Regions from separate parts of the Sphingobium sp. B11D3A genome, predicted to be linked through region 2. Evidence: riboswitches for the same ligand, from Rfam matches in the RefSeq annotation. Region 2 holds a riboswitch; each other region holds the start of a gene.
What was found. A riboswitch is a leader RNA that binds a small molecule or an ion and turns the genes downstream of it on or off. The one in region 2 is predicted to bind cyclic di-GMP.
Positions count from the first base shown of each region.

Region 1: it holds a riboswitch for cyclic di-GMP, as region 2 does, so the genes downstream of both, M2332_RS16580 (hypothetical protein) here and M2332_RS11895 (DUF4402 domain-containing protein) in region 2, are expected to answer to the same signal.
Region 3: it holds a riboswitch for cyclic di-GMP, as region 2 does, so the genes downstream of both, M2332_RS04995 (autotransporter domain-containing protein) here and M2332_RS11895 (DUF4402 domain-containing protein) in region 2, are expected to answer to the same signal.

Region 1 covers NZ_JAOQOE010000002.1:106,624-114,111, forward strand. The annotation lists gene M2332_RS16550 (TraB/VirB10 family protein) at 1-115, opposite strand, end outside; gene M2332_RS16555 (type-F conjugative transfer system secretin TraK) at 141-893, opposite strand; gene M2332_RS16560 (type IV conjugative transfer system protein TraE) at 890-1,489, opposite strand; gene traL (type IV conjugative transfer system protein TraL) at 1,493-1,777, opposite strand; gene M2332_RS16570 (hypothetical protein) at 1,831-2,166, opposite strand; cyclic di-GMP riboswitch class I at 2,554-2,628, shown strand; gene M2332_RS16575 (hypothetical protein) at 2,670-2,933, opposite strand; gene M2332_RS16580 (hypothetical protein) at 2,952-3,386, shown strand; gene M2332_RS16585 (lytic transglycosylase domain-containing protein) at 3,643-4,200, shown strand; gene M2332_RS16590 (helix-turn-helix domain-containing protein) at 4,944-5,723, shown strand; gene M2332_RS16595 (replication initiator protein A) at 6,153-7,046, shown strand; one part of gene M2332_RS16600 (IS5 family transposase) at 7,155-7,488, opposite strand, start outside.
Region 2 covers NZ_JAOQOE010000001.1:2,492,724-2,500,211, forward strand. The annotation lists gene M2332_RS11875 (carboxylesterase/lipase family protein) at 1-580, opposite strand, end outside; gene M2332_RS11880 (TonB-dependent receptor domain-containing protein) at 685-3,540, shown strand; gene M2332_RS11885 (hypothetical protein) at 3,650-3,850, shown strand; gene M2332_RS11890 (FAD-dependent monooxygenase) at 3,871-4,932, shown strand; cyclic di-GMP riboswitch class I at 5,473-5,549, shown strand; gene M2332_RS11895 (DUF4402 domain-containing protein) at 5,814-6,341, shown strand; gene M2332_RS11900 (hypothetical protein) at 6,361-6,933, shown strand; gene M2332_RS11905 (hypothetical protein) at 6,926-7,488, shown strand, end outside.
Region 3 covers NZ_JAOQOE010000001.1:1,045,586-1,053,073, reverse strand. The annotation lists gene M2332_RS05005 (MFS transporter) at 1-860, shown strand, start outside; gene M2332_RS05000 (pyridoxal phosphate-dependent aminotransferase) at 1,122-2,264, shown strand; cyclic di-GMP riboswitch class I at 2,564-2,638, shown strand; gene M2332_RS04995 (autotransporter domain-containing protein) at 2,830-7,488, shown strand, end outside.

The DNA.
Region 1 (7,488 bases), on a different contig from region 2:
GACGACGCAGCGCGTCGTCATTGGCCGTCATGTCGATGCTGGCGATGGTATCGCCGGACGCGCCGTCATGGGGCCGATGGTCTCGGCGCTTCAGAAAATCCAGCATACCTGCCATTGAATTTGCTCCGGTCGATCTTGCGTCAGCGACGCTGTTCGTTCGCCACGACCACATAGGCGGCGGTCGCCTCGCGGGCGGCGAGCTGCGGGCGGGAAATACTCACGGCATGAGCGCCCGCCGGCGCGATGGCGCTTTCATCCAGCACGACGCTCTCATTGCCCTTGTTTTCGATCCGCAGGACGCGGCCCGTCTGATCGAGACCCTGATATTCAGCGATCAATTGCACGGTGAGCGTGCCGACCTGGACCGGCGCAAGGGCGGACCGAGACAGACGATAGCCGGGCATGACCTGTTGCGCGGCCATTCCCTGTATGAGCCGAACGGCCGCTTCATCGGGATCGGGCGCCTCATCCTCCAGCTCTTGCGCGTCGGGCGCTGGCGGCGCGAAGGCGCGCGTGTTGGTCAGAAAAACCTGCTGCGCCTCGACCTTCTCGACCTTGCAGGCGAACTTGTAGACGAAGCCCTTCTTGCTCGTGCCGAAGAAGGACAGGGTTCCGGGCCGAAAGCCATCTGGAACCGAGATGTAGATATCCCCGCGCGTAGGTTCATTGACCACGGAAAAATCGTCGCGAGGATCGAGCGTCTCGGTTTTTGAGACGCTGGCGAAAGCATCGTCGACCAGGCTCACGCGCGTCAGTTCGCGCGAAGCAACCGTGCAACGCACGCTGTCATTATCCTCGACCGTGAATTGCTGATCGGCCCATGCCGGGGATGCAGCGCACAATGCGATGGCGCTCAGGCCAAGCGCCAATCCCCTGTTTGGCTTGCGCGTCATGGCGCCACCTCTTGGCTCGCGTTGCTGTTCTGGTTTGTGCCCGGCTTTTCGGACTGGATGGCGCGAAAGCCGACGAGGCGCAGCTCAAGGCCCGTGTAGGTCCAATCGAACTGGAAAGTCCGCTGGACGGCTGACACTTCCTCCCGTCCGACCATCGTGTGAAGGACTCCAGTTACGGTCGAGTTCAGACCCCTGGGATCGACTGTCAGCTTTTCCATCGTGAAGAACTGCGCGACGCTGGAGCCGCGCTGATCGTCGACAATCTTGATCAGCTCGCCTTTGAGCTTTCCGTAGGCGGAAGGATGAGCGATCTTGAGGACCTGGTTCATCCGGTAGTCCGCCGACTGCGGCGTCCGATTGAACATCATCACCGCAGTGTCGCGCGTGACGAGTTCGAGATAATCGCGATCCATCGCGCGCGATGAAATGGTGACTGATCGTCCGGCGATTGGCTGCAGAACGATTTCGCGGTCCTTGACCGACGCGGCGAGCAGCGATGCGACCGTCAGCACCGATAGGCCGGCACAGGTTAGCGCGAGCATGTTACGCTGGCGCAAGACCCGTTGAGCCTGCCCCTGGCTATATTCCAGATCCATGCCTTACCCCGCCATCAAACGAATGTAGGAAGGCGGGACGGCGTTGAGCTTCAACACCTCGCTCGGCAGATACCAGTAGGCAGCATTGAGGAGCCAAGCTCCGGCACGACCCGCCTTTGCCTTGCGCAAGGTATACCAGCCCAGTGCCCCTGCAATGATGCCGACCATGAATTGCTGCGTGATGATGCCCACCACGAACGGCCCCACGGTCACGACAAGTTCGTCGATAGTCCAAGGGCCGATGCGCTCAGGCTCATCCAGCTTCGAGGGAATAGTGTATCGGTTCATAAGCCGCCCCGCCTGCCCGCCGAGCTACAAGGGAGCCCGGCAGGCTAAGAGTGTCAGATGATCGCGGTGATCGTGCTGGTGACGATTGCGGGACCAGTGGCCACGCCGATGCCAACGCCGAGCGGTACGCCGACCGATGCCATTTGGAAGCCGCCACGAGCGAGGTTCACCAGGCCGATTGCCGTCGCGACGATCGCGATCAGCGTGCCGCCCGAGCCCTGAAGGATGTTGGTGAAAAGAGTGGATGCCGGCGCGAACGTCGTGTCGGTGCCTGCGAAAGCAGGATTGATTAGATAAAATAGTGCCACAAGCAGCAGCACGGCCATGACGGCCGCGTTGAGTGCACGTTCATGGTCCCGCGCAAAGCGCAGGGACATGGTCTTGCCCATAGAGTCCTCCGATGTTTGCGAGGTGCTTCATCACCCCCACATCAAAAATCGGAAAATATGAACGTGGACGGCAAGTGAAAATCGAAGTCAGACAGATCGAAAACCGATATTGTCGCCGAAAATCTCTCGAAATGGAATCAAGAGATCAAAGACGCGCAATAAAATTGCAAATTCCGGCCAATTTCCTCACCACTGTGGCGCGTTTTCTAGCCACTGTGGCTATTTTTCCCGCCAGATTGGCGCGTTTTCTAGCCACAAACTATGTGCCGCGCTCCCTGGAACCTAAATTAGATGTTAATTTAGCTCTCCGCCACGGGTGTATCCTTGACCGATCACTCAGGAACGTGGTTAGGAAATTGTGAACAGCCCATCCTCGGAACAATGAGCTGAACGAAACGGCAAACCACTGGCGACAGCGGGACGCAAAGCCTCCGGTCTCACGAAGATAGCGGGGTCACCGAAACAGGGGTATTCCGGACAATGAAGACTGCAGCCCATAGCGGCTACTTCGCGGCAGGGGGGGCCTCTTCCCGCGTAAGTGCTTCATCAATCAATTGGCGCACGACTTCGGAACGCGAGAATACCTCACGGCGGAGCATGGAGGCTTTCAACCGCTCCATCAACTCCGGTTCGACCATCAAAACAAGCCGATGCACCTTCTTTTCCATCCCTTCGCAGATGAAACATGCGTTGCGATGTGACAACAATAACAGTAGTGCCAACATGGCACAGTTTGCAAACATTGCAATACTGGGATGCAGTGGCATTTGGGTTGAGGCGATCTGATGATCGAGAAGTACCGAAATCTGTATGGGCGTGTGATTGAACGCCGCTCAATCTCGCTCCGCCAAATCAGCGAGTTGGTAAGTCAGCACCATAGCAGTCTGTCGGCCATGCTCGAACCTGGTGGCAACCTCAGGCCGCGATACGAGAGCCTCGTCGCAGTTGGACGAGCGATCGGAGTGGATCGTCTCGAAGCGTTCCTTGCCGTTGAAGTCCTCAACGACCCTGAACATTATCATGATCCGCGCCTCACGCTCGTTTGCCGTCTTGTTTCGACGTTGATGAGAGAAATGTTCGAGCCGGATTCTGACGTGATACCCGACCTCAATGACGGTGAGGTAGCGATGCTCTGTAGCCGCATCCTCAGCTTGCTCGGGGAGCATCACAAGCTAATCCAGAGCAACAACGCGCGCTCGAACCTTATCTCCTTTCGCTAATAAGATGAAACGGCGTTTCGATCTCGTCATATTGCCTTTTGCTATCCTTACCTGGGCAGCCACCTCTCAAGTTGTTAGGGCTGATGTGAGCAGGCAAGTGGCAGTGCTCTCCTTTGGGGCACGCGTAGCGGTTGCCGACGCCCCTGCCAACCAAGTCCGTGCTGGCATGATGTCGAGCTTCGGAGAAACCGCCCCCCCTCCTGCACCGTCTGCGCCCGCAACGTCAGCAGCAGCCTTTGTCCGTGTTCCCACCTGGATGCGAGGCACGAAGTCTTCACTCACTCAACAGTTTGCAATACCGGTTGGTCCAACGTCCTGTGCAGCTCCAACATATCGTAAGTCCGCACTGCTCAGCGCAGCAGCAGAAAAGCGGCGCGAGTCCATTTATCCGGTTGTGCATGATATCGCTTGTAGGTCTGGTCTTCCGGTTGGCCTAATGGACGCGCTTATCATTCAAGAGAGCGGGTACAATCATGCGGCCATAAGTAAGAAGGGCGCCTTTGGCTTAGGGCAGCTAATGCCTGACACCGCTCGTCAGCTTGGCGTGAACAGGTTCGATCTTCGCGACAACCTGCGAGGCGCGGCCGCATACCTAAAACAACAGCTCGACAGCTTCGGTCAGGTTCACCTCGCGCTCGCGGCCTATAATGCTGGGCCAGGTCGGGTTCGAAAGAAGCGCGAGATCCCCAACATTGAAGAAACCCAAAATTACGTTCGGCGCATTCTCTCTAATTGGTATCATCTGACTGATACTGCGAACGACAGCACCTCTCGCTCATTCGGAACCCGAGCACAAATTGTTCGGGTGTATTGATGATCGTCCATCAAAGCTCGGACCTTACCCAACGCCTTTGTAGTTTTACGCTTGGGCCCGAGCGACATTATCGCCGATCGCACGATTCTTTCCCCGGAATCATCGGCGAAAGCACGAAATTCGGGCGTGGAATATCGGCCAGTCCGGAGCGCATGGTTCGTCCCAGTCGAATCTATTTTTCGAGCTTTGTGATCACCGACGCGTCAACGGCGCTGACTGTGCGATCCACAAGAGTTCACGACGTTCATATTGAACTGATAGGGGGCAAGTGAGGGCATAAAAAAACCCGGCCATTGGCCGGGCTTTTTGGAGGACCAGCTACCGAAGCGTCGATCCAAGGTGTGACAACCGGACGTTAGCTGGGTCTCCCACAATTCGCAACACCAAAGCGCAATTCGCGCTGCGATTTTTTGCGTCCTCACGGGCTCCAAATTTGGAGTGACCGAACGATGTTTCATAGCCAAATTGGGATAGCCGACGTTCCCTCGGCCGCGCTGGCTGAACTCCGCAATGCCGGAGTCAGCGACGACGACATTAGTACGGCATATGCCCTGCAACAGCGTCAGCGGGCGTCAGGCGTTCCAGTACTCCCACTCGCGGTGCTATGTGGCGTTCAATTGCACCAGCTTCCGATGTCTGCCGGGCTTAGTAGAACAGCTTCAAGACTGGCTGGCTCCCGCCCCCTTTCGCGTAGGCCCCATGGCAGCACGCACGTTACGCGCCGACCGGTCTGGGGCGGCAGTGTGCGCACCGGCGATGTTGCCGAGGCCGAATTCGTCAGGCCGGTTACGAGTGAGCAGCGCAAGCAGCTCACCCACGCCTGTTTTCGAATGTTTGAGCATGGGCGGAAACTCGCGGCTGAAGCACGCGCGGGTCGCGAGCTTACGACAGAAGAACATCGCTTGACGCTGTTTACCCGGTCATGTCGGGATATGCTGATAAGGATGCTCGACGAGCTTCATTATCGCAAGGGATGGTGCAATCCCTCCTATGAGACTTTGATGCGATGGACTGGCCTTGGTCGTCGCGCGGTCCACTACAGCATTCAGAGGTTGCGAGATCTGGGCGTCGTGGAATGGATCAGACGCTACATTTACACACGGGACCAAGAGACGGGCGCGCGCTCAGAGCAAACCTCGAACCTTTATCGCGCGCAGCTCCCTGCCTGGATCGGGAAAATGATCGGGCTCTTTGCCCCCGTGCCGGTGGATGAAGATCAGCGCCGCTCAGAAGCGCTGGAACAACACGCGCAAATGCTAGCCGCCGCCGGAGCGGTCGAACGTCGCAGGCTTATGCCGACCGACATTGCTCAGCGCGCGGCCCTGATCCTCGCTGCGGAGCGGTCGTCAGAGAGGCAGCGACAAGAGACTTTGACCCGTGAGTGCAATCAATGCACTCCTCCTCACCCGATTTTAAAATCTATTAAGAGGGATCAGTGGAATGACCCTAGTCGGGTCATGCCTACCCCTGACGGGGCTTCAGAACGGCCCCGTTGGAGCCAAAAACGCCATCCTAAATCCTAAGCTGAACGCACCAACCGTCGGCTACGCCGACGGAATGCTCCCCAATGGGAGCAAGCGGCACCCTCCGTCCTTGAAATGAGGCGACGGTGCCAATCTGTGAACTAGGAGGGATTTCAATGAGATTGTCGGCAGTCCTCAATCGGCGAAAGCACGAAACCGCATTGAAGGCCGAATCGCTCTAGGACCAGATTGCCCGCCGCGTAAAGGTAGATCGGCGAAAGCACGAATCTGCGCGCTATTGCCAACCGTTCCCCGGAGAATCTTTGCGACATTCACATGTCTGAAGGCGTCATCTCGGGTGAAAGATTCGTGCTTTCGGCGATTCTAAGTCAGTCGCGGGTTTACACCTCGCACTATGATAGACACTCTCAAATTCGAAGCGCCGGGCTCTAATCGTGCTTTCGGCGATTTTGGACGGGCAACACCACCATGGCGGCAAAACAGGGAGACCTCTTCGTTTTTGATAGCCCCCTTCACGGCGACGTGCGGGGCGAGCGGTCGATTATGGCCTTTCCATTCTTTGCCTTGACCAAAATCGCTCAGATGAAGCCCATTGAGTTTCACTCCAACAACGTGTCGATCGAGGTTCGTCCGAGTACGATGGGCGTCGCAACGATCTACGATAAAGAGATCGTCCTTTACATCGCCAGCTTGATGATCGCCAAAATCCAAGAGGGTCTCCCGGTTGGGCAGGACTTCACCTTTACCGCCCATGATTTCTTTCGCGTAACCGGCACCAGTCAGTCGAAGCGATCATATCAGCGCCTAAATGAAGCACTTGAGAGGCTGCAGGGAACTCAGATCCGCACGAACATCGAGACTGGCGGGGAGGGCGAAGAGGGATACTTCTCGTGGCTACCTGAAGCGCGCTTGAGCTACACGCGCGGGCGTAGTGGCGAGCGCCGCCTCAAAGCGGTCAAGGTTCGCCTTTGCGACTGGCTGTATCGAGCGATACGCATGGATCAGCGCATTCTCTCGTATCATCACGATTATTTCTCGTTGGGTCCGATCGAGCGCCGAGTTTACGAACTCGCTCGCTCACACTGTGGGGACGACGATGTGTGGGAGGTGGAGATTGAGGCGCTCCGCCATCAGGTGGGTAGCAACGATACGGCGCCCCGCTTCAAGCATGCTCTAAAGCGTATCGCCGAAGCTGACGAGCTGCCTGAATATCGATTGATTATCACTGACATCGTCGACAGCGCACCAACAGCCCCAGGGCGGCGAAAGGCCGTCCGAACTCTCGTGTCAGTACGGCCGCGCCAAGATCGTTCACGGTCGCCAGCGATGCTACTCCAAACTCGCCTCGCGCCGGCACATTAAGGTCGCGTATGCTCCGAGACCCCGGATGTCCCGATCCAATGGCCACACTGACTGATGAAATGGTTGTGACGGTCTGAAGCTAGGAACGAGCCTTCAGCTGAATTCAATCTAGGCCGTAGACTCATAAGCCCGTAGCCACAGCCTCATTGAGGCGAGTTGGACCATGGCGAGGAAGTTCGCGGCGAGCTTATCGTAGCGGGTTGCGACCCGGCGGAAGTGCTTCAGCTTGGAGAAGAACCGCTCGATCAGGTTGCGCTCCCGATAGAGCCGCTTGCTGAAGCAGGGTTTCCAGCGCCGGTTGCTCTTCGGCGGGATGTTAGGCGTTGCGCCCTGGTCTTGGATCAGTTCGCGGATGCGATCGGCATCATAGGCCTTGTCCGCCAGCACGATGGTGCGCGGTCCGAGATGGTCGAGCAGCGCATCTGCGATCTGCCCGTCATGC
Region 2 (7,488 bases):
CGAGATAGAGATAGCCAAAGACGTTCAGTCGGTGGTTGACCGTGACGACGACGACATCGCCCTTTCGCGCCAGATTGCCGCCATCATAGACGTTGATGGAACCGGACCCGACGGAGACGCCGCCGCCGTGGAACCAGACCATGACCGGGCGGCGACCCGAGTCCGGTGCAGGTGTCCAAATGTTGAGCTTGAGGCAGTCTTCGCTTTCGCCCTCTGGCTCTGTCCATGATGAAAAGGCCGCTGTTGGCGGTGCGGTCAACTGCGGGCAACGATCACCGAACGTCGTCGCGTCGCGGATGCCTTGCCAGGACTGCGGGAGCGCCGGCGCGCGGAAGCGCCGATCGCCATCGGTCGGGGCGCCGTAAGGCAGGCCCTTGAAGGCGCAAACGTCATTTTCGCGGGCACCCCGCACGGCGCCCTGACGAGTCTGGGCATGGGGAGCTGCCTCGTCCACATTCCCCATCGCCCAAAGCGGAGAGGCGGCCATGCCGACACCCAGTGCGCTCCCGACAAGCACCGAGCGACGGGACATATTTGACATATCGGCGTGTGGAATACCGAAATCATCAAACGAACTCATCGAAACCTCCCCGTTTTCGCTTGTTATAATCGCATCTATTGAGTAATCAACGAATCAAGGTGTTACGTCAACGGTCGATCGCCAAAAACAGGGAGAGGGAACAAATGGCATATCAGTGCTCCAGCACGTCGCGCATGTGGCAGGGAAGCCTTGCATCACTGGCCGCAAGTTTGCTGCTCGCAACACCGGCCTTGGCTCAGCAGGACGAGGGGCGCGAGAGCAACGCATCGGCCGAAGCGCCGGCGATCATCGTCACCGGGTCGCGCATCCAAAGCTCAGGTTTTACGGCGCCGACGCCCGTGACCATGATCGGCGCGGAGGAGATACAGGCCCAAGCCGCGACCAACGTCGCCGATGTGCTGAATGATCTGCCGGCCTTCCGTGCTCAATCCACGCCCGCCACCACCGCCATCTTCATCGGCAGTGCCGGCGCACAAACCATGGACCTTCGCGGCATTGGCGGCACGCGCACGCTGGTGCTTGTCGATGGCCGGCGATTTGTCGGCGGCACCACGCAGGGCAATTTCACGCGCCCGGCTGGCGCGGTCGATCTCAACATGATCCCGACCTCGCTCGTTGAACGGGTGGAAGTCGTGACGGGCGGCGCCTCGGCGGCTTATGGATCGGATGCCGTGGCCGGCGTCGTGAACCTGATCCTGGCCAAGGACATTCAGGGCATTCGCCTGACCGCCCAGCAGGGCATATCCCAGCGCGGCGACGCCAGCGAAACCTCGCTGTCACTCGGTGCGGGCAAGGCATTTGCGGGCGGCCGCGGCCATGTGATCATCGGCGGTGATTACGTGAAGAACCGGGGCGTAGGCGACTGCTACACCAGAACATGGTGCGCGGAAGAATATGGTCCGGTGGCCAATCCGGTGCCCCAGCTCAACGGCCTCGCTCGCCAGCTGATCCTGCCGGACATGCGTCCGTCGGTCGCGAGTTTCAATGGCCTCATCCACACCGGGCCGCTGGCGGGGACCGAGATCGCGCCTAATGGCAACATCTTCCGGCATGATTATGGAACATATTATGGCGCGCCGATCTTCCAGTCAGGCGGCAGCATCGACCCGCAGCACGCTTTCTACCAATTCTTCCCGCTCTATTCGCCGGTCGAGCGCTACTCGCTATATGGCCGCGCGGATTTTGACGTGACGCCGGATATCAACCTGTTCGTCGAAGCCTCTTATGCCGACATCAAGGCCAGCAACCTGTCGTCGCAGGGCCGCCTCTTCCTTGGCACCGCGCCCACGATCCGGCGAGACAATGCCTATATCTCCCCGCAACTGGCAGCCGCGATGGACGGGGCTGGCGTCACCTCGGTCACGCTGGGGCGCATCACCAGTGACTTCGGGCCGCAGCGCGGGGAGACCAACCGCAACACCATGCGCTTTGTCGGCGGCCTGACCGCCCAACTCGGCAATGGCTGGACCGCCGATTTCTACTATCAATATGGCCGAACCAAATATCAGCAATATGGCTATAATTCGCTGATTACCGATAATTTCCAGCGGGCGGCCGACGCTGTCGACCAGGGCGCGTTCCTGACGGGGGTGCCCAATGGCAATATCGTGTGCCGCTCCACCCTGACCGACCCGACCAATCCGCTGGTGCAGGGCTGTCTGCCTTTGAACATTCTTGGCCAGAACAATTACAACCCCAACAATGTCGGCTATTCCTTCGGCACCGCCTTCCAGTCGACCCTGCTGACCCAGCATGTCGCTTCGGCCAGCGTTCAGGGTGAACTGGCCGATCTCTGGGCGGGGCCGCTCGCCGTGGCCGCGGGCGTCGAGTACCGCGTGGATGATGTGGAAGGGACCTCCGACCCGGTGTCCACGGCACTGCGCTTCCATACCAACAACACCGGCGCAATCACGGGGCCGGCGACCAAGGTGAAGGAAGGCTTTGTCGAAGCCAGCCTGCCACTGGCCACGGGATTGAGCGTCAATGGCGCCGTTCGGCTGACGGACTACTCGACCAGTGGCTCGGTCTGGAGCTGGAAGGCCGGCGGCGTGTGGGACCCCACCAACTGGTTGCGCCTGCGCGCGACCCGCTCACGCGATATCCGCGCGCCCAACTTCTTCGAGCTCAACAACCCCCGCTCGGCATCCTTCGCCTTCCTGACCGACCCGCAAAATGGCGGGGTCAGCTCGCTGACGCAGATTTTCGGCGGCGGCAATCCTGCCCTGAAGCCCGAGGTCGGCAACACCTTGACGGCGGGCGCGGTGCTGAACTTCGGCTGGTTGCGCCTGTCGGCAGACTATTTCGACATCAAGATCAGCGGCGCGATCGCGACGGTTGGTGCGCAGGTCATCGTGGATAGCTGTTCGAACGGCGCTTCGGAATTCTGCGCGCTCATCACGCGCAACAGCGCCAACGCCCTCGCGCGCGTCGAATCGGCAGCCCTCAACCTGAACACCATCAAGACCCGGGGCATCGATGTCGAAGCGCTGATCCGCAAACCGCTCGGCAGTGGCGACATCTCGCTTCGCACCGTCGGCACCTTCGTGTTCGATCTCATCACCGTCGATACCGTCCGTGCGATCGATTATGCCGGGCAGAATGGCTTCCCGGTCTCCGGTCAGTCGGGCCTGCCCAATTTCGAGGGATCGGCCACGCTCGGCTGGGAGAATGAGCATCTCGGCGGATCGATGCGGGTGCGCTACATTTCGGCGGGCAAGTACGACAATACCAAGATTGCTCCCGGCGACGCCGGATACAGCGCAACTGCTGTCAACAGCATCAACATCAATCATGTTCCGGCCTACGCCTATGTCGATCTGAACGCGCATCTCAACGTGTTCGAGAACGGCAAGCGCAGGTTCCAGCTGTTCGGCGCGATCAACAATCTGCTCGATCAGAACCCGCCCAATCGCATTCCGTCCAGCTTCGGCGTGACCAACCCGGCGCTGTACGATGTGATCGGCCGTAACTTCCGCATTGGGGTGCGTGCGGATTTCTAGATCAGGTTCGTGTGATGCAGGCGTGGGGGCGAGAGGACACCTCTCACCACCATGTCCGGCCTTCAATATCACTGGACCGCAGCACGCCATGGTGGCTATCGGCTGGGCCATGAGTGTCATCGCAACCATTATGAATTCGGCCACCGGCCAGCCCGTTCAGAAAATGACCTTCGGTCGCATGCCCAAGCCCTGGGCCAGCTTTAATCTGGAGAGCGGCGAGCTGGTGACGATCGATCGCGTGCAGGTCGGCAAACCGGCGCCCGGCAAGTTCGTTGCGCCTGTCGAGGTCTGGGTCACGCCGAAAAGCTGATGTCGGCGACCTCGGAGCGGATGAGCGACATTCTGATCGTCGGCGGCTCGCTCGCTGGCCTCATGACCGGCCTCGCCTTGTCGCGACATGGCTTCTCGATCACGCTGCTGGAGCGCTCGACCGATACCGACCGCACCGGGGCCGCGCTGCAGGTCGGCTATGGCTTGCTTGAGCAGTTGACCGGGCGCCCTCACGCTACGGGCGCGCTCGCCACGGGCGTCCAGGCATGGCAATTGGTCTATCGCGGTCTGCGCGCAGCGGCGGACGAGGCCGGCATTGTCGTCCTGCAGGATGCCCGTGTGGAAGCGACGGGAGAGACGGAGGATCGGGCCTGGGCAAGGACCGCCGATGGTCGGCGGTTCGACGGCAAGCTGCTGGTCGGCGCGGACGGCTATCAGAGCGTTGTGCGGCGGCAGGTCAGTCCGGAGCGCCCCGATGCGGTCTTCGCGGAGTATCTGGCCTGGGTCGGCTTTGCCGAAGAGTCGGCGCTGTCTGTCCGCTATCCGCCCAATCTGGAGTTTCTCGAGTCCGGGCCCTATGTGCTTCTCGGCTTTCCGCTGACAGCCGCCGATGGCAGTCCCGAGCGGGGCCACCGCCGGGTCGGCTGGGGCTGGTACGACGCCGGACATAACGCAATCCTGCGTAGAACAGGGGCGGTCGAGGGCGCGTTGGTGCGGCATTCGCTGCGCCCGAGCGACATGCCGGATGAATTGTTCGACGAGCTGGCCGCACTGGCGCGCCGGCACTGGCCATCGCCCTGGCGCGACGCGATCCTGGAATGTATCGCCCGCAAAGCGGTGCTCGGCACACCGGTCGTGGAATATTGTCCGGACCGCCTCGTCGCCGGCCGCATGTGTCTGGTTGGCGACGCTGCCCATGTCTGCACGCCGATGACAGGCAATGGCTTTGCAACCGCCGCGCAAGATGCTCTCACCCTCGCGTGCTACCTTGACCCGGTGGCCTTGCGGACCGACCCCAAAGCCGCGCTCGTGCGATATGAAGCGTCCCGGCTGCCCGAGGTACGCAGACTGGCGCGGTCCGGCCAGCAGATCAGCCAGAATTTCGTGCGCTCTGCCGGTTGAGGCGGTTGCTCTGACATAGCGGTGGGTCGGTAGCACGAAGACCTTTTCAAGCCTGCCTTTCGTTGCTCTCCGGCATTGCGCCGACATCCTGAGGCAGCGCCCCACCGCAGAAGCGCTTCGATGAGGGCCGACGCTTGGCCGCGTCGCGCGCTCCACGCCCTGACAAGCGAAGCGAGGGGAGAGGAGCCCAAGCGGCGCTTTTCGCGAGACGGGCCTTGGCATTTAGCCCGGATGTGTAATTCGTCGGGATCATAGCGACGGCAACGAAATACATCCTCATGGAATTCGGTTTGGCGCGAGCTAACCGCATCGTCGGTTCGCTTCAGTCCGCGAAGTTCTTGGCGTGTTGCTTAGGCTCTGATGATCCAAACCTCGCGTTTATTTCATTGAAAACAAACGCTCTCCTAATCGGGCTGCTCGATCGGCGGTTCAACATGGGAGTAGTCGCACAATTCTCCATCTGGTCGTTCACCACATAGGCGTTGACTGTGGAGCGTATAATAGTTAAATCAAAATTTACCTAATAGCGCCCGAGATTCTCGGTCGAAACGGCAAACCATCGGCGACGATGGGACGCAAAGCCTCCGGTCCCTCACAGGGATAGCGGGGTTACCGAAACGGAGAACTATTGTGGACCTGTCGTCCTCGCGCATTCCAGATCCTTTCCGCCCTCGTCGGGCAAGGGCCCGTCTTTGGCGACGGCCAGCAAGCACCCGTACCGATCATCACTTGATCCAGTTGCTTGCGACTGGTTCGCCAGACGCAGCCGCTTGCAATCCCAAGATCCGCGAAACGCTGCCGCCCGCGGGCCTGTAAGGCGCGTTTGGTCTATATTTTCCGATTAAATTCATAAGTATATCAAACAAGAGAAAGACAACCTCATGTCCGCAAACTTTAAGTCTATCGCGACGATTGCGATCCTGGCCTCTATTCCCGCGGCAGGCCATGCTCAGTCCTCAGCATCTGTGTCGACCACGGGTACAGCCCGGATCGTTCAGCCGATCTCGATCGCAAAAACCAGCGACCTTGCGTTCGGCACTATCGTGAAACCCTCGGTAGCAGGGACCAACACGGTCACTGTCGATGCCTCGACGGGCAACCGCAGCCTGTCTGGTTCCGGCGACGCCGTTGCCGCAGGTGGCACGACGTCGCGCGCAGCCTATACGGTCTCGGGTGAAGGGGGGCAGACCTTCTCGATTTCGGTGCCCGCCAGCTTCTCCATGACCGGTACGCCCGGCGGCACGATCACCGTCACGCTGACGCCGAGTGCCGCAACAGGCACATTGTCCAGCTCCATCGGCACAGCTGGCACCGCGACCTTCGGCGTCGGCGGTAGCTTCTCCCTGCCCAATACGCAGGCCTCTGGCAATTACTCGGGCACCTTCACGGCGACCGTCGCCTACAACTGACCCGTGACAGGAGCGTCTCGTGACGGTCTCATCATCCATCCGGATGGGAGCGCGCCTGTTGCGGGCGACCGCTCCTGCGCTGGGAGCGCTGTGCCTTTGCGCGGCGATTCCAGCCTCACAGGTGAACGCGGCTGAAGCGACCGCGAAAGGCCAGGTTTCGATCGTGGAGCCGGCTTCGATCAGGCAATCGGCGAAGGACATTGTCCTGCAGCCGGTGCTGGTTCTTCAGTCGAGCCTCCGGGTCATGATCTTGTCGCCAGGGCCGCAGTCAACAGAGAGCGACCAAAACGCCGGGCTTTCCATGGCCGCTCCTATTCAAATCGCCGGGGGCAGCAACCAGACGTTTTCTCTCCTGGTCTCACAAGCATTCGTCCAGCCAGGCACAGGGGGTTCGCTCAGGGTACCGATTGCGACGCTGAGCGATGATAATTTCCCGTCCTTTGAAGCCGGTCCCTCGGGGTTCGAGGATGTCCTCATGGGCCGGCTGAGCGGCGATGGGCTTCTGTCTGTTCCGCCGTTTCTTTTGAAAGCGCTACGCGACAGCTATGGGTCCGACGGCGGGCCTTTGCTGGTCCTGGCGCAATATGAATGAGCTGGAGACGCCGGTGATGACTCTGCCAGGCGTCGTGAAGCGTGTCACGCGATCTGCGAACCAACGCAAGAGCATCGCTATCGCTATCGCGTTGGTCGCTGGCGCCTTTCCATCCGCTTTTTGCACTTCCTCTTCTGCCCAGCCTGCGACGACAGAGCAGGCCGGCGGGAGCGCCAGCCTCAACATCAATCCAAAGCGGATCACCTTTGATAGGCTGGGGCGGACGGCGAGCATATTCCTCTTCAACCAGGGCACTGCCGAAGGGGTATATGACATAAGCTTTGTCGACCAGGTCATGTTGCCCACCGGCCAGATCCGCCCAACGGATGAAGCAGACGGCGCGCCGGAGGTGAGAGACCTCAGTGTCAAGCTTCAATCCGCGCGTTCCATGATGCTGGTGACGCCCAGGCGCGTGCTGCTCAAGCCGGGGACGGGGCAGACAATCCGTCTTCGTGCAGGTGGCACCGGCGACTGGCCCGCCGGCGAATATCGCACGCATCTGACGGTGACGGCGGTGCCGCCACCTGACACGGGCCTAACCGCCGATCAGGCTGC
Region 3 (7,488 bases), 1.4 Mb from region 2:
TGTTGGCCGGTGGCCTGCTGGTGGCGTTCTTTGCCGCGATGGGACCGGTCCACATCCCGGTTCTGGGCGAGATGCGCGAGTGGCAGCTCGTCTTCCTCGTCTGCGCCCTGCCGGGGCTGGCAACCGCCTTGCTCTTTCTCTTCACCGTGCGGGAGCCGGTGCGCCGCAATCGCCGCGGCAAGGGCAGCGTACCACTGCGCGAGGTGGGGGCGTATCTCCTGTCAAACCGCATATTGTTCCTTCCACTGTTCCTCAGCATCGGCATCGGCGCGATCGAGACGACGGGCCTCATGACGTGGCGCGCGGCCTTTTATGAGCGCACCTATGGCTGGGGTCCGGCGCAGATCGGGCCGCTGCTGGCGCTGTCGCTCCTCATCTCTACGCCGATTGCGTTGACGCTGGGCACCTGGTTTGCGGAATATATGGGCAAGCGCGGCAATCCCGATGCGATGGCGCGGGTCTGCTTCTATTCGCAAGCACTGTCCGCTCCCTTCGCGATCGCCACCTCGCTCATGCCCAGCCCCTGGCTCGCCTTCTTCTGCGGCATGATCTCCTCGATCATCGGCCTCGCCAGCGCGCCTGCGCAGAATGCGGCGATCCAGATGGTGACGCCCAGCGAGATGCGCGCCCAGATCAGCGCTGTGTATCTCTTCACCATCAGTGTCATCGGCAATGGTCTCGGGCCCCTGCTCATTGCGCTGGTGACCGATTTCCTGCTGAAGGACGAGAGCATGCTGCGCTATTCGATGGCGTTCTTCGCCGCCGTAATGGCCCCCGGCGGCGCAGCGCTCATGTATCTGGCGATCAAACCTTATGCTCAGGCTGTAAGGAGTTCTGGCTTCGGGGAGCCGTCCCGCTGAAGGGGGTCGGAGGCCCTGCTTCCGTGATGCAGGTTTCTGCGAGCTGCCATTTGACAGACTGCCTGAAAATGCGCGTCACGCGCAGGCCGACAATACGACCTGCCGTTTTCTTTCTGCCGAAAGCATTCTTCGAAGCGCCCGACGACGCTGGCGCAATTTTTTGATTTCACGGCAGATGCGCCGCGAGGATGAACGACGGCCGGGGTGGGGTTGCATCGTTGGCATCTGCGCGCCCGCCCGCTATCGGCGCTGTATCGAGCGATGGATGATCTGATGGAAGTCGAGCCGTTTCAGGCCATAGAATTGAGCAAGTTGGCCTATCACCTGGGTGCGGAGGGGCGCTCGGTTCTCCATATGGAGTTTGGCCAGCCCTCGACGGGGGCGCCGCAGGCTGCGCTGGACGCCGCGCGCGACGCGCTCGGCATCGATCCGATGGGCTATTGGGAGAGTCCTGCGCTGCAGGCGCGGCTCGTCCAGCTCTATCGGGAGCGGTACGGCATGGCAGCCGAGCCGGATCAGTTCCTGCTCACCTGCGGCGCCTCGCCGGCATTGGTCCTTGCGCTGAGCACCCGGTTTAAGGCGGGTGATCGGATCGCCATGGCCCGGCCGGGCTATGTCGCCTATCGCAACACGGTGCGCGCGCTCAACATGACGCCGGTCGAGATCGAATACGGCGAGCAGGCGCGCTTTCAGCTGACGGCGCGCGCGCTCGCGGCGCTGGATCCGGCACCGCAGGGTGTGATCGTCGCCAGCCCGGCCAACCCCACCGGAACGATCATCGCGCCGGCTGAACTGGAGGCGATTGCCAGGCTCTGCGCAGAGCGCGGCATCGCGATCATCTCGGACGAAATCTACCATGGCCTGAGCTATGGCGCGCCTTGCCGCTCGATGGGAGAATTCGCAGCCGACGCGATGATCGTCAGCAGTTTTTCGAAATATTACTGCATGCCCGGCTGGCGGCTCGGCTGGCTCTATGTGCCGCGCGCCATGGTCGAGCGTGCCCGCGCCTATATGGGCAGCCTGTTCCTGACCGCGCCGTCGATCAGTCAGCATGCCGCTTTGGCGGCGCTGGACTGCACGTCAGAACTGGAAGCGCATCGCGCCACTTACGCCCGTAACCGGGACATTCTGCTGGAGGCCCTGCCAGCGCTTGGTCTGCGACGGATCGCGCCGCCGGATGGCGCCTTCTACATCTATGCGGATGTCAGCGACTTTACCGATGATAGCCCGGCGTTCTGCAAGAAGCTGCTCGTTGAGACTGGGCTCGCCACGGGGCCGGGGGTCGACCATGATCCGGTCAATGGCCATCGGTTCATCCGGCTGAGCTTTGCGATCACGGAAGCCGAAGTGCGAGAGGCAGTTCGGCGCCTTTCGGCGTGGTTGCCCGACCAGCGACGGCTGTAACGATCACGTCGCGGGCGGGTGGTCCCCAACCATATTTTAGAGGAGCGGTTTGCAGTGCAATCGATGTCTTGCTTGCGCATCTGTTAATCATGGTTATCGGCTTAACAGGGCCGGTTGTGGCCTCGCTCCAGACCGACGACGGCGATTTTCACACGACAAATCAGCTGCATGGCCCCGCTCTGCATGCGCATCATCTCGACGAGGCCGGGCTTTTTTGTTGCGCTGCCGCTCAGCTAACGTTAACATTCCTCCTGAAGATGACGGCTCCGCCCATGGGCGTTCCCAAGGGTGTTCGTCGCCTTCGACAAGGGCAAACTGTCGGTAACGGCGGGACGCAAAGCCTCCGGCCCCAATGGGGTAGCGGGGCTACCGGGGGATGAAACAGAGCATTTTCGGATATCGTGTGTAACCTGCTGTGAGAAGGTCATGGGGTTCGTTTGAACCTCAGGCTGCGCTCCCTGTCGTCGCGCTTCGATCCCTGTCTCAAATCCCGTTGAACCGCACCTGCATGGCGGTTTGCCCTTCACATCATCTGGGCGGTGGGCCCACACGAGGGGATTTCGTAATGCAGGGCAAGGCAATCAAAACGCGCAGCACCGTTGGGCAGGCTCTCAAGGCCGGTCTGTTCAGCAGCGTCGGCATTGCGGGGATGTTGGCAGGCGCATCGGCCGCCCACGCCGAGCCTGGCATTTGCCAGACTGAGGGTAATGTGACCCTGTTTTTCTGCGAACCCTCGTCGGTTAAGGCTCGTATTGAAGGAGGCGATACCAGCCTCATTGTGAACGGCGCACAGGATGAGTGGAGTATCACGGGCGATGGCGTCAGCTATTATACGTGGGACAATACAGCCTCTGGCGACATTACGTCGACGCTGCTCATCACCAATTCCACGATCAGCACCACCGATAATGGCGGCGTAAACGTCAGTTCCAATATCCAGGGTCGGAACGACATTTCGGTGACCTTGGGCCCGGACGTAACGGTTGACAGCGTGGGTGGCAACGGTGGCATCTGGGTTCGCAACCAGATCGCGGGCGACATCGTGATCGAGAATGGCGCCGCGCTGACGGTCTCAGGCGTGGAAACCAATGGCATCTCTGCCACCACCAACGCAGGATCGGTGAACATCACCAATAGCGGGGCCATCACGGTCCAGCAAACCATCGGGGCCGCAGACTTCACCCAGCGGGGAATTTACGCCGACGGCGGTTTCAACGATGCCGACCCGGTCGAGGTGACCGTGACGAACACTGGCCAGGTGGAGGCTCAGGCGGCGGGTATCCGCGTCGTCAATTACAACGGTTTGGCGAAAATCACGAACAACGCCTACGTTTCTTCGGTGAACAATCAGGCGCTGGTCGGCTGGACGCCGAACGGCGAAGTGGTGGTCGACAATCAGGAGCAGGGTGAGGCTATCTCGGCCAACGGCCCGGCGATTCAGGGCGCCTCGCAGATCGGCAATATCACCATCACCAATGCAGGCATTGCGGAGGGCACCACCGGCATTCTCGCCGTCGCCGGCTTCGACGAGGATGCGCCCGGCTCTGGTAAAATCACCATCACCAACAGCGGCATTGTCACTGGCAGAACCGGAAGCGCAGTTCAGGCGCGCACGCCGCTTGGCGATGTGGTCATCAGCAACACCGGCACGCTGCAATCGCTGAGCGGGATCGCGGCTGTCGATGCAGACACACTTAGCGGCATGGTCCAGATCACCAATTCCGGGTCGATCCTGGGTGAAACCGGTATCGTCACCAACAGCGCGGCGACCACGATCATCAACGCCGGTACCATCGAAGCCTCGCCTTCCTTCGGCCACGCCATTCTGATGGGCGCCGGGGACGTGACGCTGGAGTTGCATGCCGGCTCCAACATCATCGGCCTCGTCGCGGATGCGGATATCGCGAGCGGCACCAATACCCTGGCGCTGGGCGGCGCCATCAATGCGTCATTCGACGCCGGATTGGTCGGCACGCAATATTATGATTTCGATGAGTTCGTGAAGGTAGGGACCGGCACCTGGACGCTCACGGGGACAGGGACGACCGGCTGGACGGTCCGCGAAGGGACGCTGAACGCTGCCAGCAGCGACGCATTCGGTGTGGGTCAGGCCTATGTCGTTGAAGGGGGCGTGCTGGGCGTGGGGGGCTCCACCTATCAGGCGACCCTGGGCTCGCTCACTGTCGGAGAAGCTGGCCTTGTCTCCACCGATGGCGGCGTGCTCGTGCTCGACCAGAGCAGCGACACCGTCTTCGCCGGCACGTTGGTCGGCCAGGGCAGGTTCGTCAAGGCGGGCGAAGGTGCGCTCGCCTTCACCGGCAATGGCGCTCTCTTCAACGGTGCGCTGGATGTCACCGGCGGTGCCTTTGACCTCACGGGCGACTTCAGCGCCAGCACGGTGACCGTGGGCGGCGCGGAGCTGGCTTCGCTCAATATCAAGGCGGCGGGGCAGCTCAACTCTGTCTCGGCGGCCATTGGCATGAATGGCACCGCGGGGAGCGTTACCGTTGACGGCGGCGCGAGTTGGATCAACTCAAGCCTCATCGAGATCAGTCGCAATCCCAATTCCTCCGGGTCGCTGACCATCACAAATGGCGGCTCGGTCGAAACTGTGAATGGCAGCATTTACATGGGCGCGGGCGGCTCGGTCAGCATCAGTGGTCAGGGTTCGGCGCTCCGTGTCGGTACGCTGCATTCCGAACTGCCGGCCGACTGGGTTTCGGCCGATGGCTGGTTCAGTGCGGATGAGGGCAGCATCTCGGTGACCGACGGTGGTTTGCTGGAGGCTGACGGCAGCTATATCGGCGGAAACGGGTCCGGCACGGCGACGATGATCGTCGACGGTGCCGGCACGGTGTGGCGCAACGGCCTCAGCCTGTACATCGGCGGAACGGGCAACGACACCGTTGGCCAGGGCAATGTGACGGTGTCCGGCGGCGCTGAAGTCACGTCCTACACCAGCGCGCTTGGTGTCGACACCGGCTCGAGCGGAACGCTGACGCTGACCGGCGAAGGCACGACCTACAGTGTTCTCGCCCGTAACGGCTACGCCGGCAACATGCGGGTCGGCTACAGCGGCACGGGCACCGCCACGGTTTCCAACGGCGCCCTGCTGTCGGCAGCCGCCCTGATCGATGTGGCGAGCCAGGAGGGCAGCGGCGGTACGCTGACCATCGAGGCGGACGGCCGGGTCACCGGCGAATCCCTGCGAATCGGTGGGGCTCAGTCCGCTGTCGGCAGCGTCAGCCTCGATGGGGCAGGCTCCACGCTCGAGATCGGCAGCGGTCGCATCGGTGTCGGCATCTCTGGCCAGGGCATGCTGACGGTCAGCAATGGCGGCTCGGCGAGTTCGCAGGGCGCCATCCTTGGCTGGGAGTCGACCGGTCAGGGCACGGCTACCGTGAGCGGCGCGGGCAGCACCTGGACCAATGACGGCATTCTTTACGTCGGCAACGTCGGCGAAGGAACGCTCAACATCGCACAGGGCGGCCGGGTCACCAGCACGGATGGCTATGTGGGCACGGTCGGCGGCTCGAGAGGCGCTGTGAACATCAGCGGTGCCAACTCGGTCTGGGACATGAGCGGGCTATTCATTGCCGGCAACGAGGCGGGCGCACAGTCGACGATTTCGATCTCCAATGGCGGCACATTGCGCGCGGTGCAGGGCACGCTCGGCAATCTCACGGGATCGCAGGCCAGCATGATCGTGACCGGCGCCGGCTCGACTTGGAGTGCCTATAACGACGGCCTGACGAACTGGGCGGGTTACATCAATGTCGGCCTGTTCGGCAGCGGCACGCTGGAGGTTTCGGACGGCGGCAAGGTAGAGGCGGTGCGCGTCTACATCGGCAATGATGTCGCCTCGAGCGGCAGCGTGACGGTGACTGGCGCATCTTCGGCGATCCGGACGGAGGAAGGCCTCTATATCGGTGCCGAGGGAGCCGGCGTCCTGACGCTGGCCGATGGCGCAGAACTCGGTGCCCAGGTGATCAAGATCGGCAATCGCGCCGGCTCCACGGGCACGCTGAACATCGGCGCGGCGGCAGGCAGTGCGGCCCAGGCGGCTGGTGTGATCAACGCCGTGCAGGGCATTCAGTTCGGTGCCGGGGCCGGCAAGCTGGTCCTGAACCACAGCGGGACAGATTATGCACTTGCCGCCAGTCTGTCGGGTAATGGCGTGGTCGATGTTCTTGCGGGCACGACGGTGCTGACCGGCGATGGCAGCGCCTATACCGGCGCGTTTAATGTGAACGGCGGCAAGCTGGTGCTGGCCAACGCGATGAATGCCAGTTCGACCGCGATCGCGGTGGATGGCACCCTGCAGATCGGTAACGGCGGAACGGCCGGCACGCTGGCTGGCGACGTCCACGCCAACGGCACGCTGATGTTCAACCGCAGCGATGTTTCCAGCTATGGCGGCAGCATCACTGGGCACGGCACGATCGTGAACGCCGGGTCGGGCCGGTTGGTGCTGGCCGGCGATAGCAGCACGTTCGCTGGCCAGACCAAGGTTGATGCCGGGACGCTGCTGCTCACGGGCAAGCTCAATGGTGCCGTGACCGTCAACGCCAATGGCACGTTGCAGGTTGGCGATGGCGTCCGCAATGGCGAGCTGACCGCCAGCACGACCAACGACGGCACGCTGATCTTCAATCAGGTCGCAGACTATGATTACACGGGCGCTCTCTCTGGCAACGGCAGCCTGATCAAGCAGGGCGAGGGCACGCTGCTGCTCTCGGGCGACTATGGTTATACCGGGTCGACCGTGGTGCAGGCGGGCCGGGTGCGGCTGTTGGCGCAGCTCGACAGCGCGACCGATCTGGTCGTGGATGATGGCGAGTTCGACCTGAGCGGCACCGACCAGACCGTTGCGGGCCTCAGCGGCGCGGGCGGGACGGTGAGCCTGGGCACGAGCACGCTGACCGTCAACCAGAGCAGCAACACGCTGTTCGGCGGCAGCTTCAGCGGCAGCGGTACGATTGCGCTGAACGGTCCGTCCAGCGCGCCCGTCAGCATCAACCTGACCGGCGAGAGCTTTGGCTCGTTCACCGGTGCGCTCAACCTCGAGGGCATCGTGACGCGGGTGAACGGCTCGATGGGCGGCACGATCACGGTCGGCAGCGATGCGGCCCTGGGCGGTCGCGGGCAGGTGAACAATATCGTGGTCGGCAATGGCGGCACGCTACTGCCGGGCAACTCGATCGGCACGCTCACCGCAGCGGGC